Regions from separate parts of the Enterobacter sp. DVT3837 genome, predicted to be linked through region 1. Evidence: predicted binding sites of a transcription regulator. Region 1 holds the regulator's gene; each other region holds the start of a gene.

Region 1 (7,364 bases):
TATGAAAGAGAGCAACTGCAGCCGCGCGATCATGGTAGCCCATAACGCCACATTCGATCACAGCTTTACCATGGCCGCCGCAGAGCGTGCCTCGCTCAAACGAAATCCCTTCCACCCATTTGTCACCTTCGATACTGCCGCCCTGAGTGGCCTGGCGCTGGGGCAAACGGTGTTATCAAAGGCCTGTATCACGGCAGGTATTGAGTTTGACGGTACGCAGGCGCACTCTGCCCTGTATGACACGGAACGCACTGCAGAGCTGTTCTGTGAGATCGTCAACCGCTGGAAACGTCTGGGCGGCTGGCCGCTGCCGATGGGCGACAGCGAAGAGTAAAAAAAAGCGACCTGAAGAGGTCGCTTTTTTATTTCGGCAGAAAGTTACTCTGCGTCCGGCTCTTCAGTTTTGTACTTAGCCGCCGTCTCTTTGATCAGCTGCTGCAGTTCACCGCGCTGATACATCTCAATCAGGATATCGCAACCGCCAACCAGTTCACCGTCTACCCACAGCTGTGGGAACGTCGGCCAGTTAGCGTACTTAGGCAGCTCAGCGCGGATGTCCGGGTTTTGCAGGATATCAACGTAAGCAAAACGCTCACCACAGGCAGACAGTGCCTGAACGGCTTGCGCGGAGAAGCCGCAGCTTGGCAGCTTCGGAGAACCTTTCATATACAGCAGAATCGGGTTTTCAGCGATCTGGCGCTGGATTTTTTCAATAGTGGTGCTCATGTCTTGCTTCCTTTAACTTCTGTTACGGCATTAGTCTGACATTGTAGCGGTTCAGACTGGCATCGGAAAATAACATTTTTGTCACGTTTATTTATTTTACCGCGACTCATGAAAAGTTGCATTGCAAATGGTGTTTAACCCTGCTGCACTCAGGGTTTTGCTTAGGGAGTGAACAAATGTGCGACAGAACGATGAATTTTTTTGCACTTGCTAACGAAACTCGATTGTAGATTGAAAAATGCTATTAACTTCTCGGGTTTTTATGGATTAGAATCGACGGGCTTTGTAAATCATACGCAGGTACTATAGATGACCTGCATTTATCAGGGGACTGCCCAGTGGCGCGGATAAATAAAATCTCGATCACGCTCTGTGCTTTACTGTTTACATCACTCACTTTCACGCCAGTGGCAAACGCCTCTCAGCAGGCGCGGCATTCTGCTGTGCAAAAGAACCATCTGGTGAAAGCCACAGAACGTAAGAAAAAAACCACCAGTAAGAACGATAAGAAAAAAACAACTGCTCAGACTAAACAAACCGCTTCAAGCAAGACAAAAACAAAATCTTCCCGCACTGCTCACACATCCAAAAGTAAAGCCTCGCAGACTGCCGCCAACCTCGTGACTGAAAAATGCATCACGCGTAAAGGCCACAAGGCGAAATGCACGAAGGTCACGAAAATAGCGGAAGTGCATAAAGTGCGTGTACAGAAAGCGCAAAAAACCGCGATGAACAAACTGATGGGGCAAATTGGCAAACCTTATCACTGGGGTGGCAGTTCACCGCGTACCGGTTTTGACTGCAGTGGCCTCGTCTATTACGCCTATAAAGATCTGGTGAAGTTCCGCATTCCACGTACTGCCAATGAAATGTACCACCTGCGCGATGCTTCTCCGGTTGACCGTGGTGAGCTGGAAAACGGCGATCTGGTCTTCTTCCGTACACAGGGTCGCGGCACGGCTGACCACGTCGGTGTCTATGTCGGTAACGGAAAATTCATTCAGTCACCACGCAGCGGTCAGGATATTCAGATCACCTCGCTGAGTGAAGACTACTGGGTTCGCCACTACGTCGGCGCGCGTCGCGTCATGACACCTAAAACCATTCGCTAATCCCTGCCCTGCCGCGTCGCGGCAGGGTAAGTTCCTCTTTTGCATACCCTTTCAATTTGCTATTCTCTCCTCGTTGTCTGTGTGGTTATTGGCAACACAAAATACAATAAGGAGAGAAGCAATGTCGTTCGAATTACCTGCACTACCGTATGCAAAAGACGCCCTGGCACCGCACATTTCTGCGGAAACCCTGGAATATCACTACGGCAAGCATCACCAGACGTACGTCACCAACCTGAACAACCTGATCAAGGGCACCGATTTTGAAGGCAAAACGCTGGAAGAGATCGTCCGAAGCTCTGAGGGGGGCGTATTCAACAACGCAGCTCAGGTGTGGAACCACACCTTCTACTGGCACTGCCTGGCGCCAAACGCCGGTGGCGAACCTGCCGGTGAACTGGCTACCGCCATCAACGCCGCCTTTGGCAGCTTCGCGGATTTCAAAGCGAAATTTACCGATGCAGCTATCAAGAACTTCGGTTCTGGCTGGACGTGGCTGGTAAAAGAAGCCGATGGCAAACTGGCTATCGTTTCCACCTCTAACGCGGGTACCCCACTGACCACCAGCGCTAAGCCGCTGATGACCGTGGACGTTTGGGAACACGCTTACTACATTGATTACCGTAACGCGCGCCCGAACTACCTGGAGCACTTCTGGGCACTGGTTAACTGGGAGTTTGTGGCGAAGAACTTCGCCGCATAAGAGACACGCAGAAGGGTTCGCCCTTCTGCGTTTTTTTGCTTATTCAGCAGCGCAGACTGTTTCTGGCTGCTTACGACCGGACATCATCACCAACAGCAGACCAAGCGCGGCAATAATCGCCCCCATCACCGGTACAAAACTGTATCCCAGCCCCCCGGAAATAACCGCGCCACCGGCGGCTGCACCGAGCGCATTACCGAGATTGAACGCGCCAATATTCACTGAAGACGAAAGACCCGGCGCCTCATGGGCGACACGCATCACGCGCATTTGCAGCGGTGGAACCACAGCAAAGGTGGCAGCTCCCCAGACGACCATCGCAATGGCTGCTCCGAACTCATTACGTGCCAGCCACGGAATAGCAATCATGATGACAATCAGCAGGGTTAAGAAGCCCTTCAACGTCCCGCTCACGGAACGGTCGGCAAATTTCCCACCCAGATAGTTACCAATCGAGAAGCCCACGCCAATCAACACCAGCATCGCAGTGATAAAGATCGGTGTCGCGTGAGTGATGTCGTGAAGCACGGGAGAAATGTAGGTATAGAGGGTAAACATCGCCCCTGCCCCCAACACGGTCGTCAGCAATGCCGAGAGCACCTGCGGGCGTACCAGCACAGACAACTCTTTGCGCACGTCAGGACGTTCCCCCGCGCTGCCTTTCGGCAGGGAGAAGAACAGTGCCACCATCGCGATCACACCGAGACCGGCCGTCGCCAGGAAAGACATACGCCAGCCGATCGCTTCACCCAGCCAGGTTGCCGCAGGCACCCCGCCGATGTTGGCAATCGTTAGTCCCATAAACATGGTTGCCACGGCACTCGCCTGCTTGTGTTTTGGCACCACGCTTGCGGCTACGACCGACCCCAGCCCAAAGAACGCGCCGTGGTTAAGGCTGGTCAGAATGCGGGACAGCATCAATGTGGTGTAGTCCGGCGAAATGGCGGAAAGCACGTTGCCCAGGGTGAAAATCGCCATCAGGAAAATCAGCGCATTGCGGCGCGCGCGATGCGAAAGCAGAAGCGTCATCAGCGGCGCCCCGACCATCACGCCGATAGCGTAGGCGCTGATTAACATCCCTGCGGCAGGGATCGAGACATCCACGCCTCTGGCAATAACAGGCAGTAAACCCATCGGGGAGAATTCAGTGGTGCCAATCCCAAAAGCGCCAATCGCCAGGGCCAGCAGGGGAAAATTGATTTTCATACGTCAACTCCGGATGCCGTGTCATGAGGTGACACAGAACAAAGAAGCGGAAAGCATGACATCAATCACAAAAAATGAGAAGTTAACAAAATGGCAAAAGATTTTTGCCAGAGAAGTAACAATCAGGGGAATCGGGAGGGAGAAGGCTCTCCCTCCGCGTAAATCAGTGCAGTGCGGCCGTCAGACCCGCTGCGACAATCAAAGCCAGCACAATAACGGTGGTGAACAGCGAAAACTTCAGATCGGAACTCATCAATTTTTCTCCTTTTAATCCCCCCACGAAAAGTGAGCTTGCTCATTTTTGCACAATTTACGTCAAAAATCTTCCTGGATTTAAACGGATAACCACTTTACCTCTTCCCCTTTTCATCAAGATAGGACAAAATTCCACGCTAAATTTATTAGCGTACCGGCCATTGACCCCCTCCTGACGTCCTGTGTCGTTTTCCCGGCGTGTCGCAATTCAAAATTGCGCGATAAGGGTGAGAGAAGGCAAACGTTTACCTTCAATTTTTTCAGGAGTTTAGGATATGGTCTGGAGTGACATTTAATGGCAACAATTAAAGATGTAGCAAAACGCGCAAACGTTTCCACTACAACCGTATCACATGTAATTAACAAAACCCGCTTTGTGGCGGAAGAGACGCGCAACGCCGTCTGGGCAGCGATCAAAGAACTGCACTATTCGCCAAGTGCGGTTGCGCGTAGCCTCAAGGTTAATCACACCAAGTCTATTGGTTTGCTGGCGACCAGCAGTGAAGCGGCCTATTTTGCCGAGATCATTGAAGCGGTTGAGAAAAACTGTTTTCAAAAAGGCTATACCCTGATTCTGGGCAACGCGTGGAACAGCATTGAAAAACAGCGCGCCTACCTGTCGATGATGGCGCAAAAGCGCGTTGATGGCCTGCTGGTGATGTGTTCCGAGTATCCGGAAACTGTGCTGTCCATGCTGGAAGAGTATCGCCATATCCCAATGGTGGTGATGGACTGGGGTGAAGCCCGCGCGGACTTCACCGATTCCGTTATCGATAACGCCTTTGAAGGCGGTTATATGGCGGGTCGTTATCTGATAGAACGCGGTCACCGCGAGATCGGTGTGATCCCGGGTCCACTGGAGCGCAATACCGGTGCAGGTCGTCTGGCTGGGTTTATGAAAGCGATGGAAGAAGCGCTGATCACCGTTCCGGAAAACTGGATCGTGCAGGGCGACTTCGAACCGGAGTCGGGCTACCGCGCGATGCAGCAGATCGTCTCCCAGCAGCACCGTCCGACCGCCGTTTTCTGCGGGGGCGACATCATGGCAATGGGTGCCCTCTGTGCTGCCGATGAGCTGGGTCTGCGTGTACCGCAGGATATTTCTGTGATCGGGTATGACAACGTGCGTAACGCGCGCTTCTTTACGCCGGCATTAACGACCATTCACCAGCCGAAAGACTCACTGGGTGAAACCGCCTTTAATATGCTGATGGACAGGATCGTCAACAAACGAGAAGAGTCACAGTCCATTGAAGTTCACCCGCGTCTTATTGAACGCCGCTCCGTTGCGGATGGTCCGTTCCGCGACTACCGCCGGTAATCTCTTCACGGGGCCAGTTAAGCTGGCTCCCGTAGCCATTCCCGGTTTAGCGTTTCGCTGTCTCCCAGATAATCCAGCAGCCAGGCCATCGCTGGCGAGACATCATTTTGTTGCCAGGTGAGGCAACAGGCCGCATCCGGGAACGGGTTCTCTAGCGTCAACTCAACCCACTCTCCGGTGTCAATTCGCGGCCGCGCAAAATGAACGGGCACCATCGCAACGCACAAGCCAGCACTGAGGCACGTCGCCGACGATTCCCAGTCGGGTGCAACCACCCGCCGCTGGTTATCCAGAAGCCAGGTGATACGCTTGGGTAATGAACGGGACGTATCCTCCAGCACCAGCGATGGCCAGTTGCGTAGCGTATCGTCGCTCAAGGGGCCTTCCAGAGCCGCCAGCGGATGATCGCTTGCCACCACGCATTTCCAGCTCAGCATCCCCATATCGCGAAACGCATAACGTCCCCCAACCGGAATCGCCTGCGTGGCCCCGATCGCCATCTCTGCCCTGCCGTCCGCCAGCGCATCCCAGACGCCGTTAAACACCTCCTGCGAGACCCGCAATTCGACGTCAGAAAAATGACGATAGAAGTCGACAATCATTTGCCGGGTACGCTCGGGTTTGACGATATTATCCACCGCGATGGAAATATGCCCCCGCCAGCCGTTAGCGATCTGCTGACACTGTTCGCGGGTGATCTGCATTTTTTTGATGACAGAACGTCCTTCTTTCAAAAACCACGCGCCGGCGGGCGTTAATTCCACATCACGATGTCGCCGTTCAAACAGCGGAACCGCCAGCCACTCCTCGAGCTGACGTACTGTATAGCTGATAGCTGAAGGCACGCGGTGTAACTCCTGCGCCGCTCCACTGAAACTGCCGTTACGCGCGACAGCATCGACCACTTCAAGAGAATAATCTGACCACATTTTCTGCCTGCAAAAAATTTGAATGCACACGCCAAATATTAGCGTTTCACAAGCGGCTTTGCACTCCCTACACTCAGCGCCAATGTATACCTGCCTCCTCAGGAGAATAAAACAATGCAACCCAGGAAAGGTTTTTTAGTCTGGCTCGGCGGCTTAAGCGTGCTGGGCTTTTTGGCCACTGATATGTACCTGCCGGCTTTCGCCGCCATGCAGGAAGATTTGCAAACCCCTGCAGCGGCCATCAGCGCCAGCCTGAGTTTGTTCCTCGCCGGTTTCGCCTTCGCGCAGCTACTTTGGGGGCCGCTATCAGATCGTTTTGGCCGTAAACCAGTACTGTTGCTGGGACTTGGCATTTTTGCCGTCGGCTGTCTGGGTATGTTATGGGTACGCGATGCAACCTGGCTGCTGGTGCTGCGCTTTGTGCAGGCCGTCGGCGTCTGTGCAGCAGCGGTGACCTGGCAGGCCCTTGTTACCGACTACTACCCAGCCAACCGCACCAACCGGATTTTCGCCACCATTATGCCGCTGGTAGGGCTTTCACCTGCCCTCGCCCCGCTGCTGGGCAGCTGGATCCTGGTGCATTTCGAGTGGCAGGCTATCTTTGCCACGTTGTTTGCCATCACACTGGTACTTATGCTGCCGGCATTCGCGCTCAAACCAGCGCATAAAAAAGAGGCACATGCGGATGCGAAGCCCATTACCTTTACCTCTTTGCTGAGTGCCAAAGCGTATCGCGGTAATGTCCTGATTTATGCCGCCTGCTCGGCGAGTTTCTTCGCGTGGCTGACCGGTTCGCCATTTATTCTGCACGATATGGGGTACAGCCCGGCGGCGATCGGCCTGAGCTATGTCCCGCAAACCATCGCATTCCTGGTGGGTGGGTACGGCTGTCGTGCGGCGCTGCAGAAATGGGAAGGTCAGCAGATGCTGCCGTGGCTGCTGGTGCTGTATGCATTGAGCGTTATCAGGACATGGGCCGTTGGTTTTATCCCTGGCACCGGTCTGGTAGAAATTTTAATGCCATTCTGCGTGATGGCCGTTGCTAACGGGGCAATCTACCCTATCGTTGTGGCGCAGGCATTACGTCCGTTCCCGCAGGCGACGGGTCGCGC
Region 2 (7,364 bases), on a different contig from region 1:
AATGCGTTACCTGCCAGCATGTCCTGCACCGCGGCCTCCGCTTCTTCGAGAGTCATCGCCACGATAACGCCTTTACCGGCAGCCAGGCCGTCGGCCTTAATGACAATCGGCGCGCCTTTTTCACGCAGATAAGCCAGGGCTGGCTCAACTTCCGTGAAGTTCTGATATTCCGCCGTCGGGATGTTGTGACGCGCGAGGAAATCTTTGGTGAAGGCTTTGGAGCCTTCGAGCTGTGCTGCACCTTCGGTTGGCCCGAAGATTTTAAGGCCGGCCGCGCGGAACGCATCCACCACGCCAATCACCAGCGGCGCTTCCGGGCCGACGATGGTCAGATCGATTTTCTCGTTCTGGGCAAAGCTCAGCAGTGCTGGAATATCGGTCACGCCGATAGCCACGTTCTGCAGCGCAGGCTCCAGCGCCGTACCGGCGTTGCCCGGTGCCACAAAGACGGTTTTCACCAGCGGAGACTGTGCCGCTTTCCACGCCAGAGCGTGCTCGCGTCCGCCATTACCAATCACTAATACTTTCATTTTCTACTCCGGGAATTAATGGCGGAAGTGGCGCATGTCGGTGAAGATCATCGCAATACCGTGTTCATCGGCAGCGGCAATCACTTCGTCATCACGAATGGAACCGCCAGGCTGGATCACACAGGTGATGCCTACTGCTGCGGCAGCATCGATACCGTCACGGAACGGGAAGAAGGCGTCAGACGCCATGGCGGAGCCTTTCACTTCCAGACCTTCATCACCTGCTTTAATCCCGGCAATTTTTGCAGAGTAGACACGGCTCATCTGGCCTGCACCTATCCCGATGGTCATGTTCTCTTTCGCGTAGACAATGGCGTTGGATTTCACGAATTTCGCCACTTTCCAGCAGAACAGCGCGTCACGCAGTTCCTGCTCGGTTGGTTGACGTTTGGTCACCACGCGCAGGTCGGCTTCTGTCACCATACCCAGGTCGCGGTCCTGAACCAGCAGACCGCCGTTCACGCGTTTGAAGTCCAGGCCTGGTACACGCTCAGCCCACTGGCCGCAAACCAGCACGCGCACGTTCTGTTTTGCAGAGGTGATTTTCAGCGCTTCTTCAGATGCGGATGGCGCGATGATCACTTCGACAAACTGACGGGAGATGATGGCCTGTGCCGTTTCAGCATCCAGCTCGCGGTTGAAGGCGATAATGCCGCCGAACGCCGAGGTCGGGTCGGTTTTATACGCACGATCGTAGGCGTCCAGAATAGAGGTGCTTACCGCCACGCCGCATGGGTTTGCGTGCTTCACGATAACGCAGGCTGGTTCGCTGAACTCTTTTACACATTCCAGCGCGGCATCGGTGTCGGCAATGTTGTTATAAGAGAGCGCTTTACCCTGAACCTGCTGTGCAGTCGCCACAGACGCTTCTTTGACTTCTTCTTCTATATAGAAAGCAGCCTGCTGGTGGCTGTTCTCACCGTAACGCATATCCTGCTTCTTAATGAAGTTCAGGTTCAGGGTACGTGGGAAGCGACCAGACGGCTCATTGCTTTCGCCATGGTAAGCCGGGACCAGGCTACCGAAGTAGTTGGCAATCATGCTGTCGTAAGCGGCGGTGTGTTCGAATGCTTTAATGGCGAGGTCGAAACGCGTATCCAGAGTCAGGGAGCCTTCGTTGGCATCCATCTCTTTAATAATGGCAGCGTAGTCGTTGCTCTTTACTACGATGGCGACATCTTTATGGTTCTTGGCCGCGGAGCGCACCATGGTTGGGCCACCAATATCAATATTCTCCACTGCATCTTCCAGAGAGCAGCCTTCGCGGGCAACGGTCTGGGCAAACGGGTAGAGGTTAACAACAACCATATCGATAGGTGCGATATCGTGTTGTTCCATAATACCGTCATCCTGGCCGCGACGACCAAGGATGCCGCCATGCACTTTCGGGTGCAGGGTTTTCACGCGTCCATCCATCATTTCCGGGAAACCGGTGTAATCGGACACTTCGGTTACCGGCAAGCCTTTATCTGCTAACAGGCGAGCAGTTCCGCCAGTAGAAAGCAGCTCTACACCACGTGCAGAAAGTGCCTGAGCGAATTCGACGATACCGGCTTTATCAGAAACACTGAGCAGAGCGCGGCGGATTGGACGACGTTGTTGCATGGTAAATCCCCTGGATTTCACGATTACAGAGAGCGTTAGATGAATTTTCCACAAAAAAACTCAGCTAACACCCCTAACGGGGCATCCTTGTCAGGCGCGAGCATTTTAACGAAAACGTTTGCGCAACGCTCGCGAATTTTCACTTTTTCGTAGCATTGTGGATAAGTCTGTGTGTAAAAAGGTATAAGGCGGGGTTTTGCTGTGGAATGCAGCAGTCAGTCATTTTTCTGCAATTTTTCTATTGCGGCCTGCGGAGAACTCCCTATAATGCGCCTCCATCGACACGGCGGATGTGAATCACTTCACAAACAAGCCGGTCGGTTGAAGAGAAAAAATCCTGAAATAACGGGTTGACTCTGAAAGAGGAAAGCGTAATATACGCCACCTCGCAACGGTGAGCTGAAAGCCGCGTTGCACTGCTCTTTAACAATTTATCAGACAATCTGTGTGGGCACTCAAAGTGACATGGATTCTTAACGTCCTCGGACGAAAAATGAATACCAAGTCTCAACGAGTGAACACGTAATTCATTACGAAGTTTAATTCATTGAGCATCAAACTTTTAAATTGAAGAGTTTGATCATGGCTCAGATTGAACGCTGGCGGCAGGCCTAACACATGCAAGTCGAGCGGTAGCACAGAGAGCTTGCTCTCGGGTGACGAGCGGCGGACGGGTGAGTAATGTCTGGGAAACTGCCTGATGGAGGGGGATAACTACTGGAAACGGTAGCTAATACCGCATAACGTCGCAAGACCAAAGAGGGGGACCTTCGGGCCTCTTGCCATCAGATGTGCCCAGATGGGATTAGCTAGTAGGTGGGGTAACGGCTCACCTAGGCGACGATCCCTAGCTGGTCTGAGAGGATGACCAGCCACACTGGAACTGAGACACGGTCCAGACTCCTACGGGAGGCAGCAGTGGGGAATATTGCACAATGGGCGCAAGCCTGATGCAGCCATGCCGCGTGTATGAAGAAGGCCTTCGGGTTGTAAAGTACTTTCAGCGGGGAGGAAGGTGCTGAGGTTAATAACCTCAGCAATTGACGTTACCCGCAGAAGAAGCACCGGCTAACTCCGTGCCAGCAGCCGCGGTAATACGGAGGGTGCAAGCGTTAATCGGAATTACTGGGCGTAAAGCGCACGCAGGCGGTCTGTCAAGTCGGATGTGAAATCCCCGGGCTCAACCTGGGAACTGCATTCGAAACTGGCAGGCTAGAGTCTTGTAGAGGGGGGTAGAATTCCAGGTGTAGCGGTGAAATGCGTAGAGATCTGGAGGAATACCGGTGGCGAAGGCGGCCCCCTGGACAAAGACTGACGCTCAGGTGCGAAAGCGTGGGGAGCAAACAGGATTAGATACCCTGGTAGTCCACGCCGTAAACGATGTCGACTTGGAGGTTGTGCCCTTGAGGCGTGGCTTCCGGAGCTAACGCGTTAAGTCGACCGCCTGGGGAGTACGGCCGCAAGGTTAAAACTCAAATGAATTGACGGGGGCCCGCACAAGCGGTGGAGCATGTGGTTTAATTCGATGCAACGCGAAGAACCTTACCTACTCTTGACATCCAGAGAACTTTCCAGAGATGGATTGGTGCCTTCGGGAACTCTGAGACAGGTGCTGCATGGCTGTCGTCAGCTCGTGTTGTGAAATGTTGGGTTAAGTCCCGCAACGAGCGCAACCCTTATCCTTTGTTGCCAGCGGTCCGGCCGGGAACTCAAAGGAGACTGCCAGTGATAAACTGGAGGAAGGTGGGGATGACGTCAAGTCATCATGGCCCTTACGAGTAGGGCTACACACGTGCTACAATGGCGCATACAAAGAGAAGCGACCTCGCGAGAGCAAGCGGACCTCATAAAGTGCGTCGTAGTCCGGATTGGAGTCTGCAACTCGACTCCATGAAGTCGGAATCGCTAGTAATCGTAGATCAGAATGCTACGGTGAATACGTTCCCGGGCCTTGTACACACCGCCCGTCACACCATGGGAGTGGGTTGCAAAAGAAGTAGGTAGCTTAACCTTCGGGAGGGCGCTTACCACTTTGTGATTCATGACTGGGGTGAAGTCGTAACAAGGTAACCGTAGGGGAACCTGCGGTTGGATCACCTCCTTACCTTAAAGAACCTGCCTTTGCAGTGCTCACACAGATTGTCTGATGAAAAGTAAATAGCAAGGCGTCTTGCGATTGAGACTTATACGTCCCCTTCGTCTAGAGGCCCAGGACACCGCCCTTTCACGGCGGTAACAGGGGTTCGAATCCCCTAGGGGACGCCACTTGCTGGTTCGTGAGTGAAAGTCACCTGCCGTCATATCTCAAAACTGACTTGCGAGTCATGTTTGAGATATTTGCTCTTTAAAAATCTGGATCAAGCTGAAAATTGAAACGACACACATGTTATGTGTGTTCGAGTCTCTCAAATTTTCGCAAGTCGATGGTGAATCGAAAGAAACATCTTCGGGTTGTGAGGTTAAGCGACTAAGCGTACACGGTGGATGCCCTGGCAGTCAGAGGCGATGAAGGACGTGCTAATCTGCGAAAAGCGCCGGCGAGGTGATATGAACCTTTGACCCGGCGATGTCCGAATGGGGAAACCCAGTGTGATTCGTCACACTATCGTTAACTGAATACATAGGTTAACGAGGCGAACCGGGGGAACTGAAACATCTAAGTACCCCGAGGAAAAGAAATCAACCGAGATTCCCCCAGTAGCGGCGAGCGAACGGGGAGCAGCCCAGAGTCTGAATCAGCTTGTGTGTTAGTGGAACGGTCTGGAAAGTCCGACGGTACAGGGTGATAGTCCCGTACACGAAAATGCACAGGTTGTGAACTCGAAGAGTAGGGCGGGACACGTGGTATCCTGTCTGAATATGGGGGGACCATCCTCCAAGGCTAAATACTCCTGACTGACCGATAGTGAACCAGTACCGTGAGGGAAAGGCGAAAAGAACCCCGGCGAGGGGAGTGAAAAAGAACCTGAAACCGTGTACGTACAAGCAGTGGGAGCACCTTCGTGGTGTGACTGCGTACCTTTTGTATAATGGGTCAGCGACTTATATTCTGTAGCAAGGTTAACCGTATAGGGGAGCCGAAGGGAAACCGAGTCTTAACTGGGCGTTAAGTTGCAGGGTATAGACCCGAAACCCGGTGATCTAGCCATGGGCAGGTTGAAGGTTGGGTAACACTAACTGGAGGACCGAACCGACTAATGTTGAAAAATTAGCGGATGACTTGTGGCTGGGGGTGAAAGGCCAATCAAACCGGGAGATAGCTGGTTCTCCCCGAAAGCTATTTAGGTAGCGCCTCGTGAACTCATCTTCGGGGGTAGAGCACTGTTTCGGCTAGGGGGCCATCCCGGCTTACCAACCCGATGCAAACTACGAATACCGAAGAATGTTATCACGGGAGACACACGGCGGGTGCTAACGTCCGTCGTGAAGAGGGAAACAACCCAGACCGCCAGCTAAGGTCCCAAAGTCATGGTTAAGTGGGAAACGATGTGGGAAGGCACAGACAGCCAGGATGTTGGCTTAGAAGCAGCCATCATTTAAAGAAAGCGTAATAGCTCACTGGTCGAGTCGGCCTGCGCGGAAGATGTAACGGGGCTAAACCATGCACCGAAGCTGCGGCAGCGACACTATGTGTTGTTGGGTAGGGGAGCGTTCTGTAAGCCGTTGAAGGTGTCCTGTGAGGGGTGCTGGAGGTATCAGAAGTGCGAATGCTGACATAAGTAACGATAATGCGGGTGAAAAGCCCGCACGCCGGAAGACCAAGGGTTCCTGTCCAACGTTAATCGGGGCAGGGTGAGTCGACCCCTAAGGCGAGGCCGAAAGGCGTAGTCGATGGGAAACAGGTTAATATTCCTGTACTTGGTGTTACTGCGAAGGGGGGACGGAGAAGGCTATGTTAGCCGGGCGACGGTTGTCCCGGTTTAAGCATGTAGGCGGAGGTTCCAGGTAAATCCGGTACCTTATTAACGCTGAGGTGTGATGACGAGGCACTACGGTGCTGAAGTAACAAATGCCCTGCTTCCAGGAAAAGCCTCTAAGCATCAGGTAACATCAAATCGTACCCCAAACCGACACAGGTGGTCAGGTAGAGAATACCAAGGCGCTTGAGAGAACTCGGGTGAAGGAACTAGGCAAAATGGTGCCGTAACTTCGGGAGAAGGCACGCTGATATGTAGGTGAAGCCCCTGCGGGTGGAGCTGAAATCAGTCGAAGATACCAGCTGGCTGCAACTGTTTATTAAAAACACAGCACTGTGCAAACACGAAAGTGGACGTATACGGTGTGACGCCTGCCCGGTGCCGGAAGGTTAATTGATGGGGTTAGCGGCAACGCGAAGCTCTTGATCGAAGCCCCGGTAAACGGCGGCCGTAACTATAACGGTCCTAAGGTAGCGAAATTCCTTGTCGGGTAAGTTCCGACCTGCACGAATGGCGTAATGATGGCCAGGCTGTCTCCACCCGAGACTCAGTGAAATTGAACTCGCTGTGAAGATGCAGTGTACCCGCGGCAAGACGGAAAGACCCCGTGAACCTTTACTATAGCTTGACACTGAACACTGGTCCTTGATGTGTAGGATAGGTGGGAGGCTTTGAAGCGTGGACGCCAGTCTGCGTGGAGCCGCCCTTGAAATACCACCCTTTAATGGCTGGTGTTCTAACGTAGACCCGTAATCCGGGTTGCGGACAGTGTCTGGTGGGTAGTTTGACTGGGGCGGTCTCCTCCCAAAGAGTAACGGAGGAGCACGAAGGTTAGCTAATCCTGGTCGGACATCAGGAGGTTAGTGCAATGGCATAAGCTAGCTTGACTGCGAGAGTGACGGCTCGAGCAGGTGCGAAAGCAGGTCATAGTGATCCGGTGGTTCTGAATGGAAGGGCCATCGCTCAACGGATAAAAGGTACTCCGGGGATAACAGGCTGATACCGCCCAAGAGTTCATATCGACGGCGGTGTTTGGCACCTCGATGTCGGCTCATCACATCCTGGGGCTGAAGTAGGTCCCAAGGGTATGGCTGTTCGCCATTTAAAGTGGTACGCGAGCTGGGTTTAGAACGTCGTGAGACAGTTCGGTCCCTATCTGCCGTGGGCGCTGGAGAATTGAGGGGGGCTGCTCCTAGTACGAGAGGACCGGAGTGGACGCATCACTGGTGTTCGGGTTGTCATGCCAATGGCATTGCCCGGTAGCTAAATGCGGAAGAGATAAGTGCTGAAAGCATCTAAGCACGAAACTTGC
Region 3 (7,364 bases), 390 kb from region 1:
GAATTTCTTCAGATTCTTGCGCAGACGGTTGGCGTAATCTTCCGCCACGCCCGACGGTTTGCTGTCCGCCGCTTTCTCAGCCAGATGGTAGTTCTTCTGCACGCAGTCCAGCGGGCCGTTTTTCGCCTTAAACTGGCGATCGGCACGCAGCTGCAGGCAACTCAGCAATTCAGGTGAAGCACTGAACAGGGAGAGATTCCAGCCGCCAAAGTAATCTTTCATATTGCGGCCCAACAGGCTGTGCAGGGCAATCAGCGCCGGTTCGCTGTCCAGACGCTCACCGTATGGCGGGTTACTGATAACGGTACCGTACGGACCTTTTGGCAACGGGTTGGTCAGGTTCGCCACGTCTTTCACCTCGAAGGTGACCAGCTCGCCGATACCGGCGCGACGGGCGTTGCTGCGGGCACGTTCAATGACGCGCGGGTCGCTGTCCGAACCATAGAAATGGGAGGTATATTCCGCCAGGCCCTTACGCGCACGGGTCTGCGCATCATCTTTGACCTCTTTCCACAGTGCTTCATCGTGCTGTGCCCAGCCCTTGAAGCCCCAGTGACCACGGTGCAGGCCCGGGGCACGGTCGGTGGCCAGCATGGCAGCTTCAATCAGCAATGTACCAGAACCACACATCGGGTCCAGCAGCGGGGTACCCGGCAGCCAGCCAGAGCGCATCACAATGGCTGCGGCAAGGGTTTCTTTGATTGGTGCCATACCGGTACGATCGCGGTAGCCGCGCAGGTGGAGGCCTGCGCCGCTCAGATCCAGAGAGATGCTAGCGGTGTCGCCGTTCAGCCAGACGTTAATACGCAGATCCGGATTTTCGCGATCGACGTTTGGACGTTCCTTATTTTTACGGGTGAAGCAGTCAACAATGGCGTCTTTAACGCGCAGGGCACCGTACTGGCTGTTGCGGATCTCATCATTCACGCCGTTGAAATGCACCGCAAAGGTGGCATTCGGAGTGAAGATCTCTGTCCAGTCGATCATCTGTACGCCGGTATAGAGGTCAAGGTCGCTATAGACCTTGCACTCTTTCATCGGCAGCATGATGCGCGACGCCAGACGGCTCCACATCAGGCTCTGGTAAATAAGCCGCGTGTCGCCCTCAAAATGGACACCACCCTGAACTACCTGGCACTCTTGCGCACCCAGGGCTTCCAGTTCAGTTTTTAACAGCTCTTCCAGCCCACGGGCCGTACTGGCAAACAGAGAATTCATATCGTCACTTTTACTCTTAGAAAATTGTCGCGCATTATAGCTAATATGGCGTGTATGTCATAAAGTTGAAGGCTTATTTTCATTCGAGGGAGTGTGCAGTGGCGACGTTATCCAGGCTTTTTATTCATCCGGTGAAATCCATGCGCGGCATCGGCATTTCTCACGCACTTGCCGACATGAGCGGATTTGCCTTCGATCGTATCTTTATGATCACCGAGCCTGACGGTACGTTCATTACTGCACGCCAGTTCCCGCAGATGGTTCGCTTTATCCCTTTCCCCCTTCATGACGGTTTGCATCTTACCGCGCCGGATGGTTCCAGCGTGGTGATCCGCTTTGCTGATTTTGCGCCTGTGGATGCGCCAACAGAAGTGTGGGGCAATCATTTTACCGCGCGTATTGCCGCTGACGAGATTAACCGCTGGCTTAGCGGCTTCTTCTCGCGCGATGTGCAGTTACGTTGGGTAGGCCCGTCGCTGACGCGCCGCGTGAAGCGTCACGACGCAGTTCCGCTCTCATTTGCGGATGGGTTTCCTTTCCTGCTGACCAGTGAAGCCTCCCTGCGCGACCTGCAGCACCGTTGTAAAGCCAGCGTTCAGATGGAGCAGTTTCGCCCCAATCTGGTGGTAACCGGTACAAAAGCCTGGGAAGAAGACACCTGGAAAGTGATTCGCATCGGCAGTGTGATTTTCGATGTCGCGAAGCCATGCAGTCGCTGTATCTTCACCACCGTAAGCCCTGAGAAAGGCCAGAAGCACCCTTCCGGTGAGCCGCTGAAAACTCTGCAATCGTTCCGCACTGCGCAGGACAATGGCGACGTGGATTTTGGCCTGAACCTGATCCCCCGTTCCAGCGGCGTGATCCGTGTCGGTGACGAGGTAGAAATTCTTGCCCGTGGACCCGCAAGAGTTTATGGCTCCGGTCAGGAAGACGAGTTTGTCGAGGTCGAGACGCAGGTCAGTTCATCAGTGGATATTCACTGGCAGGGCAACATCATCCGGGGAAATAATCAGCAGGTTTTACTTGAACAGCTGGAACAAGCAGGGATCCGCATACCGTATTCCTGCCGCGCGGGGATCTGTGGCTGCTGTCGAATCAAGCTGGTTGAGGGTGAAGTCAGTGCGCTGAAAAAATCCGCAATAGCCGACGACGGGACAATTCTGTGCTGTAGCTGCATCCCGACAACTTCAGTACAACTGGAAGCTTAAACAGCCTGTTCCAGGCTGAAAGAATCCACTCGAAGTTGGGGTTTCAGCCTGTCGTTCATGACCTTGATGGCATCCCCAAGTTGCATCGTCCGCCCGGCAATTGTCACGCCGGGCTGAGCCAGCAGACAGAGCGCGGCATTTTCGCCCGGCTCAACCACCAGCAGACTCACCTCTTCGGCGCTATCACTCAGGTTGACGCTGGCCGCGTCGCCCGTCGCCGGTGTCCAGCTCATGCCATGCGGCAGGAAATGCCAGCTTTTTGGCATTTGTGGTTTCAGGAAACGGATAGCCACCAGCGCATTTAATACCAGTTCGGCACGTTGCTCTTTAGAGAGCACCAGATCGCGACATTTTTCTTCAAAGGAGAAATAAAGCGCAGCATCGTCAACACAGAATCCTGACGGAGAAAAAGCGTCAGGGGTTAACATTCGGCGGGCAAAACGAGAACGAAACAACATACCATTGGCTAAATCGAGCATCATACGGTCATGCTCGTCGCAAAAATACCAGCGCCAGTTATCGTCAGGTTTAATTCGCATGTTTCTCTCCCGTCCCAAACGTCCTGTACTAAAAATGTCCTGCTCGTCGCTTCGTTTTTAACACCATTTAATAAAAGACTATAATGTCTAAATAAGCAACAATGACGGAATATAAAACAACCAGGGCCGGAAATAAAGCCCTGGTTGTCTGATTAAGAGAAAAGATTAGATATGAGTAACGATTTCTTTAATCAGCGGTGGTCCTTTAAAAATAAAGCCGGAATAGATTTGCACCAGTGACGCACCTGCTGCCATCTTCTCGCGTGCAGCAATCACAGAGTCGATACCACCGACGCCGATAATCGGTAAACGACCTTTTAATTCCGCTGACAATGCACGAATAATTTCGGTGCTTTTTAATTGTACCGGACGTCCACTTAACCCACCCGCTTCGTCACAGTTTTTCATTCCCTGAACCAGGGAGCGATCGAGTGTGGTATTGGTCGCAATCACACCATCAATATTATGGCGAACTAAACTGTCGGCAACCTGGATCAATTCTTCGACGGAAAGATCCGGAGCGATCTTAACCGCGACGGGAACATATTTATGGTGGATCGACTGCAGCTCATTTTGTTTATTTTTAATGGCACTCAGAAGATCGTCCAACGCTTCACCATATTGCAAAGAACGCAGCCCCGGGGTATTGGGTGAGGAAATATTCACCGCAATATAACCAGCATAGGCGTAGACTTTTTCCATACAAATCAGATAGTCATCTTTACCTTGCTCTACCGGCGTGTCTTTATTTTTGCCAATATTGATACCTAATACGCCATCAAAATGGGCTTTTTTTACATTCTCAACGAGGTGATCGACACCGAGGTTATTAAAGCCCATGCGGTTGATCAAGCCTTCAGCTTCGACCAGACGGAACAGACGCGGCTTGTCATTTCCCGGTTGTGGGCGCGGCGTGACGGTACCGATTTCGATAGAGCCAAAGCCCATCGCGCCCAGGGCATCAATGCACTCGCCATTTTTGTCCAGACCTGCCGCAAGACCCAGCGGGTTTTTAAAGGTCAATCCCATGCATTGCACAGGTTTTTCCGGCACATTTTGACGCACCAGAGCGACCAGCGGCGTTCCTGTAATACGACGTAATTGCTGGAATGTAATTTCATGAGCACGCTCAGGGTCGAGCTGGAAAAGGGCTTTACGAACGAAGGGGTAGTACATGAACTCTCCTGGATTCCCGGTGTGCAAACCGGGAGGGGATTATGGGCGATCCGACGCCGAAAGGGAATTGACCTGCGGCAAAAAATCAGCGTAAAACGCAATCGTTTCCCTCCCGGCTCATTTCTTATTCACTTTTTCGCATTTAAATTGCAGATAAATCATTTAGTGGAATAACCGCTCAGTGTCACACTCCTGAAAATTGTTATGAATGTTAGATAAAAGCAAACAATTGGTTATAAGGAGAACGTATGCGCGTCATTACTCTGGCCGGAAGTCCACGATTCCCTTCACGCTCCAGCGCCCTGCTGGAATATGCCCGTGAAAAACTTAATGCCCTGGATGTGGAAGTGTGCCACTGGAACCTGCATAACTTCGAACCTGAAGATTTGCTCTATGCCCGTTTTGACAGCCCGGCGCTTCACACCCTGACGGAGCAGCTTAAAGGCGCTGATGGGTTAATCGTGGCGACCCCCATTTATAAAGCCTCTTTTTCCGGGGCACTGAAAACCCTGCTTGACCTGCTCCCTGAACGTGCGCTGGATGGCAAAGTGGTGCTGCCTCTGGCAACTGGCGGTACGGTGGCGCATTTACTGGCAGTGGATTATGCCCTGAAGCCGGTGCTGAACGCCCTGAAAGCACAGGAGATCCTCCACGGTGTGTTCGCGGACGACTCCCAGGTCATCGACTATCAACATAAACCGCACTTTACACCGAATCTGCAGACCCGCCTCGATAACGCCCTGGATACCTTCTGGCATGCCCTGCATCGCAGGGATATCCAGGCACCTGCTTTTGGTCATCCGCAAGGAGTTGCACATGTTTAAAACCTTAACCCATATTGGACTAGCCGGACTGATGGCGCTAACGTCACTGGCCCATGCCGGGCAAACGTCACCTGAAAGCTTACGCATTGGCTACCAGAAAGGCAGCGTCAGCATGGTGCTGGCAAAAAGCCACCAGCTTCTGGAAAAACGCTTCCCGGACACAAAATTCTCCTGGGTTGAGTTCCCGGCTGGTCCTCAGATGCTGGAAGCGCTGAACGTGGGCAGTATTGATCTGGGCAGTACAGGCGATATCCCGCCGATATTCGCCCAGGCCGCGGGAGCAGACCTGCTCTATGTAGGTGTTGAACCGCCCAAACCGAAGGCCGAAGTGATTCTGGTACCTGAAAATAGCGACATTAAAAACGTCGCCGACCTTAAAGGGCATAAAGTTGCTTTCCAGAAAGGCTCCAGCTCACACAACCTGCTGCTGCGTGCTCTGCAAGAGGCCGGACTCAAGTTTACCGACATTCAGCCCGTTTACCTGACGCCTGCCGACGCGCGCGCCGCGTTCCAGCAGAAGAACGTTGATGCCTGGGCCATCTGGGATCCGTACTATTCCGCCGCATTACTGCAGGGCGGTGTACGGGTGCTAAAAGATGGCACCACGCTTAAACAGACCGGCTCGTTCTATCTGGCTGCTCGCCCTTATGCGGAAAAGAACGGCGCCTTTGTGCAAGAGGTTCTTGATACCTTTACTCAGGCGGATGCACTGACTCAAAGCCAGCGTCAGGAGAGCATTACCCTGCTGGCGAAAACCATGGGCTTACCTGAGCCGGTGATCGCGAGCTATCTCAACCACCGTCCACCGACCACCATCACGCCCGTAGACGCGCACGTCGCCGCACTTCAGCAACAAACGGCTGACCTCTTCTATCAAAACCACCTGGTGCCAAAACAGGTCACTATTCGCGAACGTATCTGGCAGCCCGCCGGTAAAGAAGGAACAAAATCATGAGTCTGAATCTTTTCTGGTTTTTACCCACCCATGGTGATGGCCACTATCTTGGTACGGAAGAGGGTTCACGCCCGGTTGACCATGGCTACCTGCAGCAGATTGCACAGGCAGCGGACAGAATTGGTTTCACTGGCGTACTGATCCCGACCGGACGCTCGTGTGAAGATGCCTGGCTGGTCGCCGCGTCGATGATCCCGGTCACCCAGCGTCTGAAGTTTCTGGTGGCCTTGCGTCCGAGCGTTGTCTCCCCCACCGTGGCGGCGCGTCAGGCGGCAACCCTGGACAGACTGTCTAACGGACGCGCCCTGTTTAACCTGGTGACGGGCAGCGATCCGCAGGAGCTGGCGGGCGACGGCGTGTTCCTCGATCACACTGAGCGCTATGAAGCCTCCGCCGAATTCACCCGCGTCTGGCGACGTCTGCTGGAAGGTGAAACCGTGACGTTCGAAGGTAAACATATTCACGTTCGCGACGCGAAACTCTACTTCCCTCCGGTCCAACAGCCACGCCCTCCTCTCTATTTTGGCGGGTCATCGGACGTGGCGCAGGACCTGGCGGCAGAGCAGGTTGATCTCTATCTGACCTGGGGCGAGCCGCCAGAGTTGGTGAAAGAAAAAATAGCCCAGGTACGCGCTAAAGCGGCCGCCCATGGCCGTAAGGTACGCTTCGGTATCCGCCTGCATGTGATTGTGCGTGAGACCAACGAAGAAGCCTGGCAGGCGGCCGATCGTCTCATCTCCCATCTTGATGATGCCACCATCGCGAAAGCACAGGCTGCGTTTGCCAAAACCGATTCCGTCGGGCAGCACCGGATGGCATCCCTGCACAACGGCAAGCGCGAGAACCTGGAGATCAGCCCAAACCTGTGGGCGGGTGTCGGTCTGGTTCGCGGCGGTGCGGGCACGGCGCTGGTTGGCGACGGTGCGACCGTGGCAGCCCGTATTAATGAATACGCTGACCTGGGCATCGACAGCTTTATTCTCTCCGGTTATCCGCATCTCGAAGAGGCGTACAAAGTGGGCGAGCTGTTGTTCCCGCATCTGGATGTCGCCATCCCGGAAATTCCTCAGCCGCAACCGCTCCAGCTTCAGGGCGAAGCCGTGGCGAATGAATTTATTCCACGAAAAGCCGCACAAAGCTAAGGAGTGACCATGTCTGCCATCTCACAAAAATGGCTCCTGCGCGCCGCGCCGTGGTTTTTGCCCGTCGGTATCGTGGCCGTCTGGCAGCTCGCGTCGTCCACCGGCTGGCTGTCGAGCCGCATTCTGCCCGCACCTATGGGCGTCGTAGAAGCGTTCTGGTCGCTGAGCGTCAGCGGAGAGCTGTGGCAACATCTGGCGATCAGTTCCTGGCGCGCCGTGATTGGGTTTTCCATCGGCGGCAGCATCGGCCTGATTCTGGGTTTGATCAGCGGTCTTTCACGCTGGGGCGAGCGGCTGCTGGA
Region 4 (7,364 bases), on a different contig from region 1:
CGCCACGCCCTGCGGAGAGAATTCCGCATTCAGGATTGGGTCAAACAGATGCAGCGAACCGTAGATGAATTCGCTGGCGTTCATGGATAAACGCCCTTCCTGGCTCTGCCAGTCGCCTTTACTCAGCGTCAGGTTGCGCAGGCTTAAATCAAGATCAGTAACTGCCCAGTCCGGGCCCTGCAGGCGGGCATCGGTCACGTCCAGGCGGCCAATCTGCAGAGAGGGGATGGTGGTCAGCGGTGCGAAGAAATCCATCAGCGTTTTATCGCTCTGCAGGCGGATTTCGTTCAGACGCAGGGTGTCGATGATCCAGCTTCCGTCGGCGTTACGCAGGGCGGAGCCGGTGAGTGAACCGCGGGCCATATCGGCACCGATGGTGTTCAACACCACTTCCTTGCCGTTCAACTGACCCTCGATCAACACGTTGGTGGCCGGCACGCCGTTCAGGGTGAGCGATCCTGCGCTCATCTGGATCTGCGCATTTTTACCCAGCACGTTGCCTGCTTCTGGTTGCCATGGGCTGACACCCCCCGTGACTTTCTGGGCACTTAAATCCCACTCCGTATTGGGGCTGTTAAAGGCCATGTTGTTCAGTTGCAGACGGTCTGACTGGAAAGGCAGCGGCGCAGTCTGAGGAGAAAGATTCAGCGTGCCATCGAACAGGGAGATGGTGTCCATATGCAGCGGATCGGTAACCTGTCGGCTACTGAGGCCAATATCGACTTTTTTGGCAACCAGCGTGGCGGGTTTGCCATCCCGGCCAAAGGTGACGTTTTCCAGAATGATGTGGGAAGGCGACGAAAAGCGGTGATTCATCTTGTCGAAACTGAGCTCGTAGTCGGTATTTACCGTCACCCAGTTGCTGACCTGACTCGCACCCCAGCGGGTCTGGAGCAGGATATAGAGCGCCAGCACCACAATCAGCACGGCTACCAGAAGATAGACGAGTAGCTTTCCAATAAATTTCATGGTCTTCCATCCCGCAAAACGCACATAAAGGAGTTATGCACGATTTATGCGCAATCCTCAAGGCGGGAATGGTGTAATTAGATGTCACGGCAGGCATTGACTGCCTGCCGTGAGAGAGATCAATTTTTCTCAGGCGGGAATACGAGGTTCAGAACGATAGCGGTGATACCGCCCGCGGCAATGCCGGAAGAGAGCAGGTTTTTCACCCAGTCCGGGGCAAACTGCAGGATCAGCGGCTGCTGAGACACACCCAGACCCACGGCCAGCGACAGCGCGATAATCATAATTGCACGGCGGTTCAGCGGTTCGCGGGAAACGATACGTACGCCGGAAGCGGCAATTGTGCCAAACATCACCAGCGTTGCACCGCCCAGTACCGGCTCAGGAATGTGCTGCACAAAGCCGCTTACCGCCGGGAACAGACCGAGGACAATCAGCATCAGCGCCACCACAAAACCGACGTAGCGGCTGGCAACGCCAGTCAACTGGATCACGCCGTTGTTCTGGCCGAAGCAGGAGTTCGGGAAGGTATTGAATACCGCAGAGACAAACGAGTTCAGGCCGTTCGCCAGCACGCCGCCTTTCAGGCGCTTCATGTACAGCGGGCCGGAAACCGGCTGCTCGGAGACGTCTGACGTGGCAGTGATATCGCCGATGGTCTCCAGAGAGGTGATCATAAAGACCAGCATCAGCGGCAGGAGCAGGCCCCAGTCAATGCCCAGGCCGTAGTAGAGTGGTGTTGGAACGGTGATCAGCGCGCTGTTGGTCGGCGCGGTGTTCTCTGGCAGCATGCCCAGCGCCCACGCCAGCAGATAACCCGCCGCCATGGCAATCACCAGCGAGGCGACGCGCAGATACGGGTTGCGCTGACGGTTAAGCAGAATAATGATCGCCAGCACGACACCCGCCAGCAGCAGGTTTTTCGGCGCGCCGAAGGTGTGGTCGCTCATTGCGGCATAGCCGCCGCCGATGGAGGTGAGGCCCACCTGGATCAGCGACAGGCCGATAATCATCACGACGACGCCAGACACCAGCGGGGTGATGACGCGGCGAGCCAGATGCAGCACGCGGGAGATCACCATTTCCGTACAGCTGGCCAGCATCAGCGTACCGAACAGCGCCGCCATCATCGTCGGCACATCCGCACCGCCGGTTTTCAGCGCTGTACCACCCATGATCAGTGGTGCCACGAAGTTAAAACTGGTGCCCTGAATCGACAGCAGACCAGATCCCACCGGACCCCACGCTTTAATTTGAATAATCGAGGCCACGCCAGAGGCGAAGAGAGACATGCTGATGATGTGCTGAGTGTCCTGAGCCGGTAAACCGAGCGCCTGGCAGATCAGCAGCGCCGGGGTGATCACCGCAACAAACATCGCCAGAAGATGCTGGCAGGCGGCGAAAAGCGTTTGCGGCAGCGGCGGGCGGTCTTCAAGGCGGTAAATCAGTTCGCTATTTTGCTTCTGCGCAATCGGTTGCGCATCTGGCGACTCTATGGTGTTAACGGACATCGGCGGCAATCCCACGGTGGAAAAGCGGGCATTTTATCTGACCATCTGGTAAAAGCAAACGATTGCCAGCAAAAAAAAGGAAGAAAATCTGCCGCTTTGAGCAGGTTTTCTACAACGTATCGGGAAAAAAAATTACACTTTTTGCGCCGGTGGCTCATGAAGAGCGCAAACCGGCCCAGGATAACGCCGCGTGTGTATGGAACACGCGCAATACAGGAGCCTTCTATGATTCATCTCGATACGTTGTCGACCCTTGTTGCCGCAACGCTGGTCTTACTGCTTGGCCGTAAGCTGGTGCATAGCGTTTCCCTTCTGAAGAAATACACCATTCCCGAACCTGTCGCCGGTGGCCTGCTGGTAGCGCTGGCCCTGCTGGTGTTGAAAAAGAGCATGGGCTGGGAAATTGATTTTGATATGTCCCTGAAAGACCCTCTGATGCTGGCTTTTTTTGCCACCATCGGCCTGAATGCCAACCTCGCGAGCCTGCGGGCGGGCGGTAAAGTGCTCGGCGTATTCCTGATAGTGGTGGTGGGGCTGCTGCTGATGCAAAACGCTATCGGCATCGGAATGGCGACGTTGCTGGGGCTGGATCCGCTGATGGGGTTGCTGGCCGGGTCAATTACATTGTCCGGGGGACACGGTACCGGCGCGGCGTGGAGCAAGCTGTTTATCGAGCGCTATGGCTTTGAAAACGCAACTGAAGTGGCGATGGCCTGTGCGACCTTTGGCCTGGTGCTGGGTGGACTGATTGGTGGCCCGGTGGCGCGTTATCTGGTGAAGCACTCCACCACGCCGGACGGCAGGCCGGACGATGAGCTGGTGCCGACTGCATTCGAAAAACCGGATGTTGGGCGCAGCATTACTTCACTGGTGCTGATTGAGACCATCGCGATGATTGCCATCTGCCTGACGGTGGGAAAGATGGTTGCGCAATGGCTGGCAGGTTCCCCGTTCGAACTGCCGACGTTTGTCTGCGTGCTGTTTATCGGGGTGATCCTGAGCAACGGTCTGGCGCTGATGGGTTTTTATCGTGTGTTCGAACGTGCGGTTTCAGTGCTGGGCAACGTCTGTCTGTCGCTGTTCCTCGCGATGGCGCTGATGAGCCTCAAACTGTGGGAACTGGCCTCGCTGGCGCTGCCGATGGTGGCCATTCTGGCGGTGCAGGCACTGTTTATGGCGCTGTACGCGATGTTTGTTACCTGGCGCATGATGGGGAAAAACTACGATGCGGCGGTGCTGGCAGCGGGTCACTGCGGGTTTGGTCTGGGGGCAACCCCAACGGCTATTGCCAACATGCAGGCGATCACTGAACGCTTTGGCCCATCGCATATGGCGTTTCTGGTGGTACCGATGGTCGGTGCGTTCTTTATAGATATCGTCAACGCGCTGGTGATTAAGCTGTACCTGATGCTGCCGATGTTTGCCTGAGATCAGGCGTTGGAATAACGTTCGGTTTCCGGCATCCAGCGCTCTATTAACGCTGCCGCCTGTTCGGGGTAGCGTTCATGAATGTGGCGAGCCAGGCGTTGAACTTCGGGGATCATCGCCTGATCGCGCAACAAATCCGCCACTTTGAATTCAGCATTCCCCGTCTGCCGCGTGCCCAAAAGTTCTCCCGGGCCACGTATCTCAAGGTCTTTTTGCGCAATAACAAAACCGTCGTTGCTGTCGCGCAGCACCTGCAACCGCATCTGGGCGGTTTTTGACAGTGGGGCTTTATAGAGCAGTACGCAGTGGGACGCCACCGCGCCGCGGCCAACGCGCCCGCGCAGCTGGTGGAGCTGGGCAAGGCCCAGACGCTCCGGGTTTTCGATGATCATCAGGCTGGAGTTTGGCACGTCGACGCCTACTTCAATGACCGTCGTAGCAACCAGTAAATGCAGCTCCCCCTGTTTGAACGACTGCATCACCGCCTGTTTCTCCGCGGGCTTCATACGTCCGTGAACCAGACCCACCTTCAACTCTGGCAGTGCCAGTTTCAGTTCTTCCCACGTCGCTTCTGCAGCCTGCGCCTCCAGCAGCTCAGACTCCTCAATTAACGTGCAGACCCAGTACGCCTGACGCCCTTCGTGAGTGCAGGCATTGCGCACGCGGTCGATGATATCGCTGCGACGCGTGTCAGGAATGGCGACCGTTGTAACCGGTGTACGACCCGGCGGCAACTCGTCGATGGTGGAGGTATCCAGATCGGCGTAGGCGGTCATTGCCAGGGTGCGGGGGATCGGCGTCGCGGTCATGATCAGCTGATGCGGGTGGAAACCCTGCTGCAAACCTTTCTCCCACAGCGCCAGACGCTGATGCACACCAAAGCGGTGCTGCTCGTCGATAATCACCAGCGCCAGGCCGTTAAACTGAACCTGTTCCTGGAAGATGGCATGTGTGCCAACAATCATTTGTACCTGACCGCTGGCAATTGCGTCCTGTTGTGCAAGGCGAGCTTTGCCTTTTTGCTTCCCAGCAAGCCAGCCCACTTCAATGCCCAGCGGCGCAAACCAGGCGCGGAAATTGTTGGCGTGTTGTTCGGCCAGCAGTTCCGTCGGTGCCATCAGCGCCACCTGTTTGCCGTGGGTAATGGCGCGCAGGGCGGCCAGGGCGGCAACCAGCGTTTTTCCGGAGCCTACATCGCCCTGCACCAGGCGCATCATCGGTACATCAAGCGCCATATCGCGTTCGATCTCGGCGGTGACCCGCGCCTGTGCACCGGTGGGTTTAAACGGCAGCGAGGCCAGCAGCTTATCTTTGAGCTCATCATGCGGGCTTAAGGGCTGGGCATGGAAACGTTGCGCACCCGCACGAAGCGCCAGCATGCTCAGGTTATGCGCCAGTAATTCCTCAAGGATAAGACGCCGTTGGGCGGGGTGTTTGCCGCTTTCTAAATCGCTGAGCTGGAGCGATGGTGGTGGACGGTGAAGAGTACGCAGCGCCTCGGGCAGACTCATCATGCCCTGCGCCAGCTCTGGCGGCAGCAGCTCGGTGATGGCGCAGGTATCCAGCAGCTCCAGGGCCTGATCGGTGAGCTTACGCAGCGTCGCTTGCTTGATGCCTTCGGTAGTTGGGTAAACCGGGGTGAGTGTTTCCTGCAGCTCCGGTGTGCTGAGATCGCCCTGTACGCGGTATTCCGGGTGGATCATCTCTGCGCCGTATTTTCCGCGTTTGGCTTCGCCATAGGCCAGTACTCTTCGACCTGTCGCCAGGCTGTTTTTCATTGCCGCGTTGAAGTTGAAAAAGCGCATGGTGAGAATACCGGTGCCGTCGCTGATCTGACAGGTCATCATCCGGCGTCCACCAAACGTGATATTGCAGTTCAGGACTTCGCCTTCAACGGTGGCATAAATGGCAGGCAGCAAATCGCCAATTTTGTACAGCTGGGTGCGGTCTTCGTAACGCAGAGGGAGGTGGAGCAGGAGATCCTGCACGGTGTGCAGGCCGATTTTAGCCAGCTTATTGCTTTGCGCCGCGCCCACGCCCGTCAGGCTGTTAAGCGGGATGGCATCCAGCAGGCGGCCTTTCATCGCTTACCCGGCGTACTGCATGGTGGCCCACCACTCGGCATCGGCTTCAATTTCGCCCTGCGCGTTGACGTGGGGGTAAGGCAATTTTTTCTGCTTCGCAACGCGAGCCAGCACCGGATAACCACCTTCGAACAGCAGGCGCTGCTGTTCATCTTCCGGCAGCATACTGTTGCTGCGTTTGTACATTCCGGCATTCTGACGCTGGCGCTGCGCTTCATAAAGAATAAGCGCGGAGGCCACAGAAACATTGAGGGACTGAACCATACCGATCATCGGAATGATAATGTCCCGATCCGCCAGATCCAGTGCTTCCTGAGTGATCCCGGTTTTCTCCTGACCCATCAAAATACAGGTCGGACGGGTGTAGTCGATCTCGCGGAAATCTACGGCTTTAGCGGACAGGTTAGTGGCAAGTACCTGCATACCGCGCCCTTTCAGGTGGGTTACGGCTTCGCCTATGCTCTGGTGGTGTTTGACAGAAACCCAGCTGTTACTGCCTGCAGCGGCAGATACCATGGTTCGCATGCGGGAGCCCGGCCAGACAGCGTGCACTTCATGCACGCCGACGGCGTCTGCAGTACGGACAATGGCAGAAACGTTATGGGGCTTATGGACCTGCTCCATGCAGACTGTCAGGTCTGGCTGACGCCTGGCGAGCATCTCACAGATACGTGCATAACGTTGTGCATTCATAAAACTAGTTTCTGTTTCGGGTGACTTTAATCACGTCCGGCATGACGCGGATCTTGCGCATAATGTTCGCCAGATGCACGCGGTCGCGGGCGGTCAGACGAATAAAGGCGCTGTATACGCGGCCATCTTTTTCTTCCGTATTCAGACTCTGAATGTTGGAAGAGGCCGTGTTGATCGCTGCCGTCAGGTTCGCCAGGGCACCCTGGTGGTTGAACATATCCACCTTAATTTCGGTGATAAATTCCTGTGCGGTCTCTTTATCCCACTCGACCGCCATAAACTTCTCGGCTTCTTTCTGGTAGCCGCGAATGTTACGACAGGATTCGTGGTGGATAACCAGCCCTTTGCCCGGGCTGACGTGCGCAATAATCGGGTCGCCAGGGATTGGACGGCAACATTTTGCGAAAGTGATAAGCACGCCGTCTGCGCCTTTGATAGGCAAATGACCGTGGCTTTGCGTAGCGGGCTGCGCAACGGAGGCATCCCCCTGTTGCAGATTTTTCGCTACCACTACACTCATGGCGTTTCCGAGGCCGATCTCTGCCAGCAGGTCATCAAGCGAGGCGAGTTTCATGCGCTCCAGCTCACGCTGAATGTTCTCTTGCGGGATCTCAGCCAGCTTACGGCTGCCGCCCAACGCGTGGTTGAGCAGACGACGTCCCAGACTGACCGAATCATC

Evidence for each region. The regulator PurR, encoded in region 1, represses purine synthesis genes. The targets are predictions, from matches to a motif close to CANGCAAACGTTTGCNTG.
Region 2: the regulator PurR is predicted to act here: its motif matches at 2,243-2,260, upstream of purH (bifunctional phosphoribosylaminoimidazolecarboxamide formyltransferase/IMP cyclohydrolase).
Region 3: the regulator PurR is predicted to act here: its motif matches at 4,236-4,253, upstream of pyrD (quinone-dependent dihydroorotate dehydrogenase).
Region 4: the regulator PurR is predicted to act here: its motif matches at 2,532-2,549, upstream of gltS (sodium/glutamate symporter).

Annotation. Positions count from the first base shown of each region.
Region 1 is NZ_JBWDLA010000002.1:1,129,651-1,137,014, forward strand. It holds gene rnt (ribonuclease T) at 1-334, shown strand, start outside; gene grxD (monothiol glutaredoxin 4) at 379-726, opposite strand; gene AC0XWG_RS20340 (C40 family peptidase) at 1,065-1,838, shown strand; gene sodB (superoxide dismutase [Fe]) at 1,960-2,541, shown strand; gene AC0XWG_RS20350 (MFS transporter) at 2,581-3,747, opposite strand; gene cydH (cytochrome bd-I oxidase subunit CydH) at 3,911-4,000, opposite strand; gene purR (HTH-type transcriptional repressor PurR) at 4,298-5,323, shown strand; gene punR (DNA-binding transcriptional activator PunR) at 5,341-6,252, opposite strand; gene punC (purine nucleoside transporter PunC) at 6,367-7,364, shown strand, end outside.
Region 2 is NZ_JBWDLA010000001.1:1,177,076-1,184,439, reverse strand. It holds gene purD (phosphoribosylamine--glycine ligase) at 1-530, opposite strand, end outside; gene purH (bifunctional phosphoribosylaminoimidazolecarboxamide formyltransferase/IMP cyclohydrolase) at 546-2,135, opposite strand; rRNA gene AC0XWG_RS05750 (16S ribosomal RNA) at 2,700-4,239, shown strand; tRNA gene AC0XWG_RS05745 (tRNA-Glu) at 4,325-4,400, shown strand; rRNA gene AC0XWG_RS05740 (23S ribosomal RNA) at 4,593-7,364, shown strand, end outside.
Region 3 is NZ_JBWDLA010000002.1:1,517,286-1,524,649, forward strand. It holds gene rlmKL (bifunctional 23S rRNA (guanine(2069)-N(7))-methyltransferase RlmK/23S rRNA (guanine(2445)-N(2))-methyltransferase RlmL) at 1-1,218, opposite strand, end outside; gene AC0XWG_RS22410 (YcbX family protein) at 1,317-2,426, shown strand; gene zapC (cell division protein ZapC) at 2,423-2,965, opposite strand; gene pyrD (quinone-dependent dihydroorotate dehydrogenase) at 3,131-4,141, opposite strand; gene ssuE (NADPH-dependent FMN reductase) at 4,390-4,965, shown strand; gene AC0XWG_RS22430 (sulfonate ABC transporter substrate-binding protein) at 4,958-5,920, shown strand; gene ssuD (FMNH2-dependent alkanesulfonate monooxygenase) at 5,917-7,062, shown strand; gene ssuC (aliphatic sulfonate ABC transporter permease SsuC) at 7,072-7,364, shown strand, end outside.
Region 4 is NZ_JBWDLA010000001.1:1,335,964-1,343,327, reverse strand. It holds gene AC0XWG_RS06525 (AsmA family protein) at 1-969, opposite strand, end outside; gene xanP (xanthine/proton symporter XanP) at 1,089-2,480, opposite strand; gene gltS (sodium/glutamate symporter) at 2,706-3,908, shown strand; gene recG (ATP-dependent DNA helicase RecG) at 3,911-5,992, opposite strand; gene trmH (tRNA (guanosine(18)-2'-O)-methyltransferase TrmH) at 5,996-6,685, opposite strand; gene spoT (bifunctional GTP diphosphokinase/guanosine-3',5'-bis pyrophosphate 3'-pyrophosphohydrolase) at 6,690-7,364, opposite strand, start outside.